Regions from separate parts of the Bradyrhizobium sp. TM233 genome, predicted to be linked through region 3. Evidence: riboswitches for the same ligand, from Rfam matches in the RefSeq annotation. Region 3 holds a riboswitch; each other region holds the start of a gene.
The links. Region 3 has a riboswitch for cobalamin ahead of AABA86_RS19970 (TonB-dependent receptor). Riboswitches for the same ligand answer to the same signal wherever they lie in the genome.

Region 1 (3,673 bases), on a different contig from region 3:
CGATGACGCCGCCGCGGTCGATGTCGCCGATCAGCACGACCGGCACGTCGGCCCTGCGCGCAAAGCCCATATTGGCGATATCGGATTTGCGCAAATTGACCTCGGCCGGACTGCCGGCGCCTTCGACCAGCACCAGATCGGCGCGCGCCTTCAGCCGCTCAAAGCTCTCCAGCACCGCGCCCATCAGCGAGGGCTTCATCGCGGCATAGTCACGCGCGCGCGCAGTCGCGATGCGCTTTCCGTGGACGATCACCTGCGCGCCGACATCGGTCTCGGGCTTCAGCAGCACGGGGTTCATGTCGGTGTGCGGTTCGACACCGGCGGCGAGCGCCTGCAGCGCCTGGGCACGGCCGATCTCGCCGCCGTCGACGGTGACGGCTGCGTTGTTCGACATGTTCTGCGGCTTGAACGGCAGCACGCGCAGGCCGCGCCGCGTGAAGGCACGCGCAAGGCCTGCGACGATGAGCGACTTGCCCACGTCCGAGCCGGCCCCCTGGATCATCAACGCGCGTGCCATCGAACTCAGAACTCGACGCCGGCCTGCGCCTTGATGCCGGAGCGGAACGGATGTTTCACCAGCGTCATCTCGGTGACGAGATCGGCGATCTCGATCAGCTCGTCCTTGGCGTTGCGCCCGGTGAGGACGACATGCGTCATCGGCGGCTTCGAGGTGGTCAGAAACTCGACGACCTCCGCGATGTCGAGATAGTCGTAGCGCAGCGCGATGTTGATCTCGTCGAGCACGACCATGCGCAAGCTCTCATCGAGGATCAGCTCCTTGGCCTTCTCCCAGCCGGCGCGCGCGGCGGCGATGTCGCGGGCGCGGTCCTGCGTCTCCCAGGTAAAACCTTCACCCATGGCGTGGAACTGGCAGAGGTCGCCGAAATGGCCGGTGAGCAGGCGTCGCTCGCCGGTATCCCAGGCGCCCTTGATGAACTGCACGACCGCACAGGGGAAGCCATGGGCGACGCAGCGGACGATCATGCCGAAGGCCGAGGAGGACTTGCCCTTGCCGGCGCCGGTGTGGACGATGATGAGGCCCTTTTCGCCGCTCTTGGTCGCCATGATCTTGTCGCGGGCGGCCTTCTTCTTCGCCATTTTCGTGGCGTGGCGGGCGTCGGTTTCCTCGGCCGTTTTCGTATCCGGTTCAGGCGTCATCGGTCCCGGTCCTTCGGCTTGACAAGTGGCGGCCACCGGCAAATGGTGGCCCGGCGTTGGTTCCTGTCCTATGACAGGCGAAGAGGGAATGCGATAGGGTCCGAATCGGCAAGATTTGGGTCCAAACTGCAGCCGCCCCCGCGACCGTGACCGGAGAGATGCCCGAAGCCACTGATTCCCGCGGGAATCGGGAAGGCGGGGATCGAAGGGGATAACCCTGCTCCGCAAGCCGGGAGACCTGCCAGCGCGGACGAGTTTTGGACCGGCGGACGGGGTGTTCCGCGACGGGGAAACGGGCCTTCTGAAGAATGGTCCGTGTGCCTCATCGCCTCCCGCTGTTATCTGGAAGAGGCGATGACCGTCACACTTCACGTCTGCATCACCTGCCGCGCCGGCGAGACGCCTGGCGAGGGCGAGGCGACGCCCGGCAAGCGCCTGCATGGGGCGATCCTCGACGCCGGCGTGCCCGAGGGCGTCAATGTGGTTCCCGTCGAATGCCTGTCGGCCTGCAATCAGGGCTGCTCGGTCGCGCTCAGCGCGCCCGGCCGCTGGTCGTATGTCTATGGCCGCCTGTCGGATGCGAATGCGCAGGACGTGGTCGCGGGCGCGGCGGCCTATGCGGCGGCGCCGGATGGTCTCGTGCCCTGGCGCAGCCGGCCGGAAATATTCCGCAAGCAATCGCTTGCCCGCATTCCCCCCATTGCCGTCGTGCCGGAGGCCGCCGAATGAACCCGCTCGCAAAAGTCCCTGTGACGGTGGTCACCGGTTTTCTCGGCTCCGGCAAGACGACGCTGATCCAGCATCTGCTCAGCAATGCCGGCGGCAAGAAGCTCGCGGTGCTCGTGAACGAGTTCGGCAGTGAGGGCGTCGACGGCGAGATCCTGAGATCCTGTGCCGACGCCAATTGCCCGGAAGAGAACATCGTCGAGCTCGCCAATGGCTGCATCTGCTGCACGGTTGCCGACGATTTCATTCCGACCATGGAAAAACTGCTGGCGCGGCCCGTGCGGCCCGATCATATCCTGATCGAGACCTCGGGCCTGGCGCTGCCCAAGCCCCTGCTGAAGGCGTTCGACTGGCCGGAGATCCGCTCGCGCATCACCGTCGACGGTGTGATCGCACTTGCCGATGCCGAGGCTGTGGCGGCCGGCCGCTTCGCGCCCGATCCGGCTGCGGTGGAAGCGCAGCGTGCGGCGGACGAAAATCTCGATCACGAGACGCCGTTGTCGGAGGTGTTCGAAGATCAGATCGCCTGCGCCGATATCGTGCTGCTGACCAAGGCCGATCTCGCGGGGGCGGCGGGACTCGAAGCGGCCAAGGCGGCGATTATTGCCGAGATGCCGCGCCGCGTGCCGATGCTCCCCGTGACCGACGGTGCGATCGATGCGCGCGTCATCCTCGGTCTTGGCGCTGCCGCCGAGAACGATCTTGCCGCGCGTCCCTCGCATCATGACGGCGAGGAGGATCACGAGCACGACGATTTCGCTTCGGTCGTGATCGATCTTCCTGAAGTCGCCGACGTCGATGCGCTGGTCGCATCGGTGCAAAAGCTGGCGCGCGAGCAGAATGTGCTGCGCGCCAAGGGCTATATCGCGGTCGCGGGCAAACCGATGCGGCTGCTGCTGCAGGCCGTCGGCGAGCGCGTGCGCCACCAGTTCGACAAGCCCTGGGGCGCTGGGCTCAGGCAGTCAAAGCTCGTCGTGATCGGCGAGCACGGCGATATCGACGAGGCCGCGATCAGGTCAGGACTTGGTATCTGATGCACGTCGTTTTCCGCGAGAGCCGCGGTCTCGAGGAGACCGCGACGCCAAGGGATATCGGCCAGGACCCGGCCGATCTCGTGGTGCTCTCGTATTCGGATTCCGATCTTGCGGCGTTCGCGGCCGGCTGGCGGCGCGGTCGCGCCAGCCTGCCGACGCTGCGGCTCGCCAATCTTGCGGAGCTGCGTCATCCGCTCTCGGTCGACACCTATATCGAGCGCACGCTGTCGCAGGCGCGCGGCATTCTGGTGCGGCTGATCGGCGGGGAGTCCTACTGGCCGTATGGGCTTGCGGCCCTGCAACAGTTCGCGAAGGACCGTGGCATTGTGCTGGCCGTGCTGCCGGCCGACGGTCGCGACGACACGCGGCTGGATGCTTACTCGACCTTGCCGGTCTCGACGCTGCGCCGGCTCAAGGTGCTCTGCGACACCGGCGGGCCGGTGGCGGCGCAGGCTGCGATCGCGCAGCTCGCTTTGGCCTCGGGCCTCTATGCCGGGCCTGTTATAGGCGAGACGACCGTGCCCGAGATGGGGTTCTACGATCCCGCGCGTGGTGTGATTGCTGCGCCGGCGCATGGCGAGGGGAGGCCGCGCGCACTTGTAACGTTCTATCGCTCGTATCTCACCGCCGCGGACACGGGCCCGGTCGATGCCCTGATCGCAGCGCTGCGCGAGCGCGGCTTTGATGCCTGCGGCGTGTTCGTGACTTCGCTGAAGGCCGCGGGCGTCGCGGATTGGTTGCGCGCGTATCTCGCG
Region 2 (3,673 bases), on a different contig from region 3:
CGCGCGAGCTTGGCTCGAGCCTGGAGGTGGTCGACGCCGGCACGCTGGCGCCGGACGAGATGGCAGGAATCGTCACCGACAAGCCGCGCCACGGCACACGCGATTTCAGCGTCGAAGCCGCTCTCGCACCCGCCGAGCTGGCGTATGCGTTCGAGGCCGGCCAGCGCGCCGTCGTACGTGCGGCGGCCCATCAGCCTGATCTCCTGATCTTCGGCGAGATGGGGATCGGCAACACCACGACGTCAGCGGCGATTGCCGCGAGCCTGCTTGGCATCAGTGCCGAAGAGATTGCAGGCAGCGGCACCGGCGTCGATGCGGCCGGCCGCGCGCACAAGGCGCGGGTGATTGATGCTGCGATTACGCGTCACAGGGTTGCGGGCGCAGCGCCCGAAAAAATCCTGTGCGCCGTCGGCGGCCTCGAGATTGCGGCGATCACAGGTGCGATCATCGCGGCCGCGCAGCGCCGCGTCCCCGTCTTGATCGACGGCTTCATCGTATCGGTGGCAGCGCTCACGGCGGCGCGGCTCAACCCGTCGTGCCAGCCGTTCCTGCTGCCGTCGCATCAATCGGCGGAGCAGGGCCATCGGCTGGTGCTGCGCGCGCTGAACGTGCAGCCGTTGATCAGCCTCGATCTCCGGCTCGGCGAGGGATCGGGCGCCGCCATCGCGCTGCCGCTGGTGCGCCTCGCCTGCAGCCTCCACAACGGCATGGCGACGTTTGCGCAGGCCAATGTGCCGGATCGTCCTAGCTGATCCGCTGATTGACGGAGACGACGCGCCAGCCGCTCGCAAGGCGATCGATCCGGGTCAGCGACAGCGGATCGATCACGAAGCGCAAGGCGGCCTGCGGCGTGAGATCGAGCGCGATGCAGAGCGCGGCGCGGATGGTGCCGGAATGCACGACGAGCGTGGCCGATCCGGCTGCGATCCGCGACAGTCCCAGCCGGACACGCGCGACCTGATCCGCAAAGCTCTCGCCGCCCGGCGGCCGTGCGTCGGCCGGATCGCTCCAGAACTGCGCATAGGCCTCACCGCGGCTCGCGGCGAGTTCGTCATGGCGATGGCCGGTCCAGTCACCAAAATCCTGTTCGCGGAATTCGCTGACCAGGGCCGGTTCGAGCCCCAGGGCTCGCGCCGTCTCGACCGTGCGTCGCGACGGGCTTGCGTAGCCCGCAGCTTCCCGCGGCAAGCGCTGCCGCACGGCATCCAGCTGCACGCGATCGCCGAGATCGGCAGGCGCGTCGGACGCGTGGATCGTCCCTTTGACGCCCTCGACGGGCGCGTGCCTTATCAGCCAGAGGAAGGTCTCGCCTTCCATGCTCATCTCCAAGGAAGTTGCTCGCTGTGGCCATAACGCCGCAACTGGCACATTGACTCTGTTGTGATGGTAATCCTAGATGCTTGCGACGGTTTCCCCGAGAGGGGATGAAAAGGGAATACGGTGCGGGGACATTGTCCCCAACGCCGTGGCTGCCCCCGCAACTGTGAGCGGTGAATCCTTCGTCAGAAGCCACTGGGGTGCTCGGTCCCGGGAAGGCGACGAAGTGGTCATGACCCGCGAGCCAGGAGACCTGCCGTCAGCCGTGGTCACACGCGAAGATGTCGGTCGGGGAGTACAGACATTCGGCTTCATCGGACGGCTGAAGGGCCAGAAGGTGAGACCTCGTTCGCTGTGACGTGCCACTGACGTCATACCGAGGTCCGAAAATCGTGTCTTCCATCTATATCGTACGACCGCGCGGCTTCCTGCTCGCCTCCGCCGCCCTTACGCTGGCTGCCGCTGATGTGCCGGCCGCGCTGGCGCAGCAATCTCGCGAACCGCTGCCGCCGATCGAGGTGTCGCCCGCCCAATCCCGCAAGCAGGCGAAGCCTGCCGGCCGGGAAGGGCAGAGCGCACGGCGCGCGTCATCGCGCAGATCCGCAACCGCTGCGGCCGCGCCAAGGCCTGCGGTGCCGGGCGTGTCGTCGCAGACGCAAACGGCGACGCCGCTCAACTCCAATGCCGTGGCCGAAAGCGCCTCGCGCCTTGGCCTGACCGTGCGCCAGACGCCTGCAACCGTCGAAATCATCTCCGCCGAGACCATGCGCGAGCAGGGTTATCGCACCGTGTCCGAGGCGGCGCAGGGTGCGGTCGGCGTCACCTCCGGCGACGCACCGGGAGAGCCGGCGGGCTTCTCGATGCGCGGCTTCACCAACAGCCAGATCAACACGCTCTACAACGGCATCAAGATCGGCCCGCAGAACATGACCTCGCGGATCATGGACACGGCCAATCTCGAGGCTGTGGAATTCCTGAAGGGCCCGGCCTCGCTGATCTCGGGCGAGGGCGCTGCCGGCGGCGCGATCAACTTCGTCAACAAGCAGCCGCACACCGGAGCGATCCGCAACGAGGCGGATTTCTCGTACGACTCCCTGAACTCGTTTCGCGCCCATTACGGCTCGGGCGGCAGCACGAACGTCCAAGGTCTCGACTACCGCTTCGACATCAGCCGCTCCTCGCTCAACGGCTTCGTGGACGACACCAACACCAGAACGCTCGACGTGTCGGGCCAGCTCAACTACCGCATCTCCGACAGCCTCAAGGTCTGGGGCGCGATCGAATACCGCGAGGATCGCGGCAAGGCCTATTGGGGTGCGCCGCTGGTGCCGGTCGCCTTCAGCGGCTCGCATGCGACGTCGGGGATTGTCTCCGGCAACTACATCTCGAACTACAACAAAACCAATCTCGGCGCGGTCACCATCGACGACCGCACCTTCAACACCAATTACAACGTGCTCGACAACCGCAACGTGGCGCAGGAAGTCTGGCTGCGCGGTGGCTTCGAGCTGAAGCTTGCGCCTGACCTGACCCTGAAGAGCCAGGCCTATGGCTACGGCGCCGAGCGCACCTGGTTCAATAACGAAGTCGAAGCGTTCAATTCCGGGACGAACCTGGTCGATCGTGAGCGCTTCTATGTCGCGCACAGCCAACGCCTCGTCGGCAACATCACCGACCTGATCTGGGATGCGAACATCGCGGGATTCGACAACCGGCTGGTCACGACACTGTCGTCGAGCTACCTCGATTTCGTCAGGCCCGGCGCCGCAAACTTTCCCGGCGACTCTGTTTCGCTGGTCGATCCCAACCGCGGCTTTTACGGCTTACTCACGACGCAGCAGCAGACCGCGCGCATCGACAACGAGGCCTTGTCATTCGAGGACCGGCTCAAACTGACACGCAGCTTTTCGCTGATTGGTGGCCTGCGCGTCGAGCATATCGGCCTCGATCGCAATTCGATGGACAAGAATGGATTGGAGAAGGCAGGCTTCCCGTTCGCGAAAGACTGGGCGCCGGTGACGGGCCGCATCGGCTACACATGGGAGGCCGTGCCCGGCCTGACCTTCTTTAGCCAGTACGCGACCGGCGCCGACATCTCTGCCAACAATATCTTCCTGCTCGGGCCGACCCAGCCGCTCGACCTGACGACCGCGCGCACCTACGAGACCGGCGTCAAGCACCTGTTCTGGGACAACAGGGCGGAGTGGTCGTTCTCGGCCTACGACATCGTGCGCAAGAACGTCTTTGCCGCGGCCGGCGGCATGGCGCTCAACATCGCCGGGCGACAGGAGTCGAAGGGCGTGGAGCTTGCCGCCTCGGTCCGTCCGATCGATCCGCTGCGTCTGTGGGGCAACAT
Region 3 (3,673 bases):
CTGCCCGACCTGCTCGGCATCCGCGCCATGCCGGCGCCGTGTGACCTGCGGATCGGCATCGCCACCGGCGAGGTCCTGACCGGCAGCATCGGCTCCGAGCTGATGATGAGCTTCACCGTGATGGGCGACGCCGTGAACCTGGCCTCGCGGCTGGAGGCCGTCAACAAGGTCTACGGAACCCGCATCCTGATCTCGCAGGCAACTGCTGACGCGATCGGAGCGGGGCTCGAATTGCGCGAGATCGATCGTCTGGCGGTCGCGGGCCAGAGCGCGCCGCAGCCGATCTTCGAGGTGATGGCGCGGGCGGGCGCACTCACCGGCGCGCAGGACAGCCTGCGCACGCATTATGCCGAAGCGCTCGCCGCCTATCGGGCCCGCCGCTTCGACGAGGCGCGCGCCGCCTTCAACGCCGCGCTCGAAGCCGTCCCCGGCGACGGCCCCTCGCGCACGATGCTCGGCCGCATCGCGCAGCTCGAGGCCAAGCCGCCGGAAGAGGGGTGGGACGGCGCCTGGCGGCTGGAGCAGAAATAGCCGTTTTTGTTGCGCCAGCTCGCCCTGTCCGGAAAAAACGTTTCTACTCGATAACGATGTTCGCCGTGACCTATTTCCCGGGCTTAGGTTGGATGTCCTTGAGGCGTTTGACGGGGACACGCCGATGACAGAACTTCAGGACAGGCTGGAACGGTTCGAGACGCTCACCGCCGAATGCGAGCTGATCGCCAAGCTCGCCACCGACAGCACCAAGCGCGAGTTCTATCTGAAACTCTCGGAACAATACCGACAGCTGGCGGTGGACATGCGGCAGGCGATCGCGACCAAGGCTGCGGCCTGACGCCAGCTGCAATCCGTTCTTAATGTTTGGCGCGCATCCTTGACGCTCGCGAGCGATCGCTCGTGGTGGAAAGGCCGGGGTTCGCTGCAATGCAGCGCACCTCGCGAGTGTCATTTGCCATGTTTGACAGGGCAATCACATGCGCCTCGTTGCCGTGATCATATTCGCGCTCATGACGGCGGCCTGCGACCAGGAGCAGGACATCACCGGCTCGACGCCGACCTGCCCGATGCGGAACTACAGCTATAACCCCCGCGACATGAACCAGTGCGTCAATGCCTGCAAATCGTGCGATCGCGGCACCACGGTCACCTGCACGACCTCCTGCACCCTCAAGGGCGCGCGCTGAGCGCACCGCCTTCTGCCTTGCGGGGATGCAACCCGTGGAATGGACGGTGCCTGGGCACCGGAACGATTCACATGGGTCAATCATTGAAGCAAGTGGCAGGACGCGGAGTCCGATGGAAATGGGTATGCTCGATCCCGGCCGATTTCTGGTGTCGTGCTCGCATTGCGATGCCTGGCCGATGGCAGCCAACGTGAAGCGGTCGAGCTGGACGGCGTCTCCGCACGAGGTCCGCTTCGTCTGCACGCGCTGCCGGCGCGAGGAGACCGCGATCGTCTCGGCTTCCGGCGAATTGACCCCGATCAAGCGCGTCGATGTTCCGCCCCGCGATGTCGCTGTCGCCTGGGCCCAGGCGCAACGTGTGCGCGGGCGGACCTGAGCGGCCGGCACCCAACGGTCGATTGACTCCCGGGGCGAACGGCTCGTAAATGATCGGCGACGGTTCTCCTCATGGAGATCAAAAGGGAATGTGGTGCGGGATTGTCCCAACGCCGGGATTGTCTCAACGCCACGGCTGCCCCCGCAACTGTAAGCGGTGAATCTTTCGTCTCATGCCACTGGGAAACTCGGTCCTGGGAAGGCGACGCAAGGTCACGACCCGCGAGCCAGGAGACCTGCCGTCAGCCGTGGTCACACGCGAAGATGTCGGTCGGGGAGTACAGACATTGGCTTCACCGGAGCAATCCATCGCTCTGCCGTGAAATCTCGTTCGCTGTGACGTGCCACTGACGTCATACCGAGGTTACCATTGTGTCCCGTCTTGTCCCTGCTGCCAGGCGCCTCAGCGTCGGCCTGCTCGCATCCGTTTCCTTCCCTTCGCTCGATCTGTCCTCCGCCTTCGCCCAGCAGGCGCTTGCCGAGCAATTGCCGCCGATCGAGGTGACCAGGCCCGACGATCAGAACCGCACGCGCGCCAGGGCGATCGGTGACGGCGAGGCGGCTCGGCAGGGGGTGAGGACGAATGTCGCGCCGGCAGGCAATGGCGCCGGCTCATCCGGCTCCGGCGGCGAGGCTGCCGCCGGCACCGGCGGCATCGTCGGGGCCGCCACGACCGTCATCACGGCCGCGGATATCGCGCATGCGCCATCGCAGACGCTTGCCGAGATCATCGCGACGCAGACGCCGGGGGCCCAGATCACGACGTTCTATGGCGGCCAGATCGGCGCCAAGACCAGCGTGGACCTGCGTGGCTTCGGCGCCTTTGCTACTGCCAACACGCTGGTGCTGGTCAACGGCCGGCGGCTGAACGACGTCGACATGGCGCAGGTGGACCTCTCCACCATCCCGCTCAATTCCATCGAGCGCATCGAGGTGACGCGCGGCAATTCCGGCGCGGTGCTCTATGGCGACAACGCGGTCGGCGGTGTGATCAACATCGTCACCAAAAATGGTGTCGGCGGACCGCCCGTGACCGCGCGCATCGAGGCCGGCTTCGGCTCATTCAACACCAGACTCGGCAACGTTTCGACCTCGCTCAATGCCGGTCCGTGGTCGACCTCGTTCTATGGCAACACGGTCAGGACCGATGGTTATCGCGACAACAATCGTTATTCGCAGCAGAACGGCGTCGGCAATCTCAACTACACCACGCCGGGCCTGACGGCCTTTCTCACCGTCACCGGCGACAATCAGGAGCTGCGGCTGCCGGGCGGCCGCACCGTCGATCCCTCGATCGGCCTCGACGAGCTCAGGGCCAACCGGCGAGGGACCAGCACGCCCTTCAACTACGCCAACCAGCAGGGTTTTGGTGCGACCGCGGGCTTCACCAAGACCCTGGTCAACGGCGTCGATCTCATCGTCGATGGCGGCGTGCGCGACAAGAAGCAGCAGAGTGCGTTCTTCTCCACCCCGACGCCGGTTCCGGCCTTCTTCACGTCGACCTATGTCGGTTCCCACCTGACGACATGGTCGATCACGCCGCGGCTCAGCGTGAAGAGCCTGCTGCTCGGCATGCCGTCGCAACTCCTGACCGGCATCGACTATTACGACGCGAGCTTTGAGCAGAACCGCGGCGCCGGGCAGGGGCTCGCCCCCTGGCACAATTACGACCTCCGGCAGGAGACGGTTGCGGGTTATTTCCAGCACACATTGGGGATAGCGCCCACGACCGACATCTCCTACGGCGCGCGGGTGCAGAACGTCAGTCTTGCGGCACGCGACAATTTCGACCCGGCCGCGCCGTTCAACGCCGACATCGGGGCGCTGCCGCTGACGAGCAACGAGACCCAATACGCGCTGCATCTCGGGGCCGAGCATCGCCTCAACGACCAGGTTTCGCTGTTCGGCCGCGGCGCGCGCGCGTTCCGCACGCCTGATGTCGACGAGCGCCTGTCCTCTGGGCCTTCCTTCGATCCCTTGACCTTCGCTGCGATCCCGCAAACGTTCCAGCTCAAGACCCAGACCTCGCAGGACATCGAGGGCGGTGTGCGGATCAAGGGAGGCGGGCTGCAGCTGCAAAGCAGTCTCTATCTGATGGATCTCACCAACGAGGTCCA
Region 4 (3,673 bases), on a different contig from region 3:
GCCCCAATAGATGTGAAGCCCGGCCGGATCGAGCGACTGGAACGCCGTGCCGCCGTCGAGCATCACCACCACGGTATCGACACCCTGCGGCCAGCCGCCTTCGCGCAAGCGCCGCCCCGTCGTGACCAGAAAGGGCTCGCCGATATCGTTGAGCGGCAGCGCATGCGCCGCGCACAGCGCCTGGATCGAGGTGATGCCGGGCACGACCGCGATGTCAGGCAAGGGATTGAGCCGCCGCGCAATGCGCAACGAGGAATCATAGAGCGAGGGATCGCCCCAGATCAGCAGCGCAACCTTGCCCTCACCTTCGAGATGGTTTGCAATCGTCCGAGACCAGGTCGCGGCAACCGCATCGTGCCAATCGTCCACGCCCTTGCGGTAGTCAGCTTCGCCTGCGTCGCGCACGGGAAGGTCGAACTCGGCGATGGCTGTCTTGTTGCTGGTGAGCACATCCGCGCAGATCGTCCGCCTGAGATCGGCGAGATCGGACTTTGCCGTCCCCTTGCGCGGAATCAGGACGAGATCGGCGGCGTTGATCGCCTGAACAGCGGCGCGCGTGAGCTGGTCGGGATCGCCGCAACCGATGCCTATCAGGGAGAGCGTGAGCATCGCGAACGCGACGGGCGGCCCTGCTGGCCGCCCGTTCGCTTGTCTCTCAGGCCGCGTTGTGCAGGCGCGGAGTGACGAGGCCGGGCGCGGTGACGCCGCGCAGCGACTTCGCCAGCGCCAGTACCGCGAGATCGGCCAGAGGCTCGATCACGATGACCAGCGCATAGGACGCCGCGAACGTCGCGATGTTGGCGAGATTGGTCATGGCAAAACCGGAGCCATAGAGCGCCCAGAACGCCACCCAGGCGATCACACCGGCCTGATAGGTCGTCGAAAGCGCCAGCGCCTGGCGATACTTCAAATCGACATAGGCGGTGTTGCGCGAAATGATCCGTGTGGCAATCGCCTGGATCGCGAACAGTGGCACCAGCAGCGTGGTGACGTTCATGCCGTATTGCGGGATGTCAGCGGGCTCGAAGAACACACCCTGGAGCAGCAGGCCGAAGGCGAGGCCGAAGGCCGCAGGCGCCGCGCCGAACAGCAGGAACAGTGTCGAGCCGAGAATGAAGTGCACCTCGGAGACGCCGACCGGGAAGTGCGGCAGGATCTCGAAGAAGGTGAAGACGAGGACTGTGGTGGCGAGCGTCCGCGCCGCGAACGACGTGATGCCCTGCTCACGCACGGTTTCCGCCGCGAGCTTCAGCGCAACGCCGCCTGCGGCGATGCCGGTTGCGTAACTCAACACGAGCTTGGCGCCCGTCACTATACCGGGTTCGATATGCATGGCTCAGTTCCTTCCTGCCGTCACACCCGACGGCCTTGGCCTCAAAACGTGCAGGGCCGGTCTCCTGGCTCGCGGTTCGCTGGGATTTCCGGCCTTCCCGGACCTTGCGGCCCAGTGGCTGATCGGAGTCCCTCACCGCTTACAGTCGCGGGGGCGGCTGGGGTTTTGGGCGCCGCAACTGGGTCCGCCCACCCCCATTCCCGATTATGCTCCGGCGCTTTGCGCCGCGTCGAGCACCATGCCTCTCTTGTGTGCCCCTTTCGCTGAGCCTGCGTCAAGGGGCGAAGGGCGGCCAAGGCCGTCATGACGGATAATCCCCCGCCAGCGCCCCAAACAGGATCACGGCGGCCGTCGAGGCGGCGCCGCCGCGCGCAAGCTGCTCGGCAAGCTCGGCGATGGTGGTCCGGACCAGCCGTTCGTCGGGGCGTCCGAGGGATTCGGCGAACAATGCCGGTGTGGTTGGGGCAAGGCCGTGCGCGATCAATTTTGCAGCAAGCGCCGGAAAGGTGCGCCGGCCCATATAGACCACGGTCGTCGCTTCAGGGTCGGCCAGCGCCGCCCAGTTCAGGTTGGGCGGCAGCTCGCCGGTGACATCGGCGCCGGTGACGAACTGCACCCGGCGCGAAGTATGGCGCCGGGTCAGGGGAATGCCGGCCTGCGCCGCGGCGACGCAGGCTGATGTCACGCCGGGAACGATCTCGTAGCCGATGCCGGCCTCACGCAGCGTCTCCAGCTCTTCCTCGAGCCGGCCGAAAATGCCGGCGTCGCCCGACTTCAAGCGCACCACGCGCGCGCCGGTTACGGCATAGTCGACCAACAAGCGGTTGACGTGGTGCTGCTTGGTCGAGGGACGCCCTGCCCGTTTCCCAACCGCGACGAGATTGGCGCCGGGCCGGGCGAGATCGAGGATCGCGCCGGAGGCAAGATCGTCATAGAGCACGACGTCGGCTTCGCGCAGCCGCGCGGCGCCCTTGAGCGTGAGAAGCTCGGGATCGCCTGGTCCGGCGGAGATGAAGGAGACGAAGCCGCTCACCGGTCCTCCGCGATCAGATGAAAGAAGGTGCCGGTGGCGTGGCCGCGCTGCGAGCCGGTCTCGGCGATGACCGCGCCGGTCGCATCATGCACGACTGCCAGCGGCGTATCAGGCTGGGCAAGAATGGTCGAATAGTGGAACTCATGGCCGCGCAGGCGCGCGCCGGAGCGATGTCCCGGTATCGCCGCGGCGAGTTCGGCCAGACGATAACCGAGATGCATGCGGCGTTTGGCAAAGCTCGTCTCGAGGCCAAGCAGGCCTGTCATCTCGTGGCGGACACCGTCCGCATCGGTCAAAGCGGTTCCCAGCACCATATAGCCTCCGCATTCGCCGTGCACCGGCCGCGTTTCGGCAAAGGCGCGCAGGCCGCCGCGAAAACGCGCATTGGCCGCGATCTTGCCGGCATGGAGCTCGGGGTAGCCGCCGGGGAGCCAGCACACATCGGCACTCGCGTCAGGCGCTTCATCGGCGAGCGGCGAGAACGGCAATATCTCGGCGCCCGCCGCGCGCCAGGCCTCCAGCATATGCGGATAGACGAAGGAGAACGCCGCATCGCGCGCGAGCGCGATGCGCTGCCCCGGCGGCGTCACGTTCAGGCCGTTCGCGGCAGGTTGCGGCGACCAGGACGCAGCCGATCGCAGCACCGCATCGAGATCGACATGCTCGGCGACGAAGCGCGCGGCCTCGTCGATCAGCTTGCCGATCTCAGCCTGCTCTTCGGCCTGCACCAGGCCGAGATGCCGTTTCGGCAGGCTGATCTCGGCATGGCGCGGCATAGCGCCGAACACGGCAATGCCGGAATCGTTGAGCGCACGCCGGACGAGATCTTCGTGGCGCAGGCTGGCGACGCGATTGAGCACGACGCCGGCGAGTCGCACGCCGGGGCGGTAATCGCGAAGCCCCGCGGCGATCGCCGCTGCGGTCTGCGCCTGTCCGGAAGGATCGATCACCAGCACCACCGGCCAGCCCATCATCTCCGCGATATCGGCGGTGGCCCCCACGCCGGAGACCCCGCGCGCAGCAACGCCGTCGAACAGGCCCATCGAGCCCTCGGCGAGCACGATATCGGCATCCGCGCCGCGGCTGACGAGATGCGCGATCGTCCCGCGATCCATCGCCCAGCTATCGACGTTGACGGAGGCGCGTCCCGTGGCGGCGGCGTGGAAGGCGGGATCGATGTAATCGGGACCGCTCTTGAAGCACTGCACGTTCAATCCGCGATTGCGCCAGGCGCGCGCGAGCGCCAGCGTCAGCGTGGTCTTGCCGACGCCGGAAGCCGGCGCGGAGATGACGAGGCCTGCCGCCAT

Region 1: another riboswitch for cobalamin. It lies ahead of AABA86_RS15765 (DUF1636 family protein); the one in region 3 lies ahead of AABA86_RS19970 (TonB-dependent receptor).
Region 2: another riboswitch for cobalamin. It lies ahead of AABA86_RS15680 (TonB-dependent receptor); the one in region 3 lies ahead of AABA86_RS19970 (TonB-dependent receptor).
Region 4: another riboswitch for cobalamin. It lies ahead of AABA86_RS15700 (energy-coupling factor ABC transporter permease); the one in region 3 lies ahead of AABA86_RS19970 (TonB-dependent receptor).

The regions. Positions count from the first base shown of each region.
Region 1 is NZ_BTIG01000007.1:218,767-222,439, reverse strand. It holds gene AABA86_RS15775 (cobyric acid synthase) at 1-517, opposite strand, end outside; gene cobO (cob(I)yrinic acid a,c-diamide adenosyltransferase) at 523-1,158, opposite strand; cobalamin riboswitch at 1,199-1,418, shown strand; gene AABA86_RS15765 (DUF1636 family protein) at 1,513-1,887, shown strand; gene cobW (cobalamin biosynthesis protein CobW) at 1,884-2,918, shown strand; gene cobN (cobaltochelatase subunit CobN) at 2,918-3,673, shown strand, end outside.
Region 2 is NZ_BTIG01000007.1:202,165-205,837, reverse strand. It holds gene cobT (nicotinate-nucleotide--dimethylbenzimidazole phosphoribosyltransferase) at 1-752, shown strand, start outside; gene AABA86_RS15685 (histidine phosphatase family protein) at 745-1,317, opposite strand; cobalamin riboswitch at 1,390-1,592, shown strand; gene AABA86_RS15680 (TonB-dependent receptor) at 1,710-3,673, shown strand, end outside.
Region 3 is NZ_BTIG01000008.1:401,681-405,353, forward strand. It holds gene AABA86_RS19950 (adenylate/guanylate cyclase domain-containing protein) at 1-531, shown strand, start outside; gene AABA86_RS19955 (hypothetical protein) at 656-832, shown strand; gene AABA86_RS19960 (hypothetical protein) at 972-1,181, shown strand; gene AABA86_RS19965 (hypothetical protein) at 1,294-1,557, shown strand; cobalamin riboswitch at 1,601-1,814, shown strand; gene AABA86_RS19970 (TonB-dependent receptor) at 1,929-3,673, shown strand, end outside.
Region 4 is NZ_BTIG01000007.1:206,290-209,962, forward strand. It holds gene cobF (precorrin-6A synthase (deacetylating)) at 1-609, opposite strand, end outside; gene AABA86_RS15700 (energy-coupling factor ABC transporter permease) at 656-1,333, opposite strand; cobalamin riboswitch at 1,371-1,589, opposite strand; gene cobA (uroporphyrinogen-III C-methyltransferase) at 1,635-2,366, opposite strand; gene AABA86_RS15710 (cobyrinate a,c-diamide synthase) at 2,363-3,673, opposite strand; gene cobM (precorrin-4 C(11)-methyltransferase) at 3,673-3,673, opposite strand, start outside.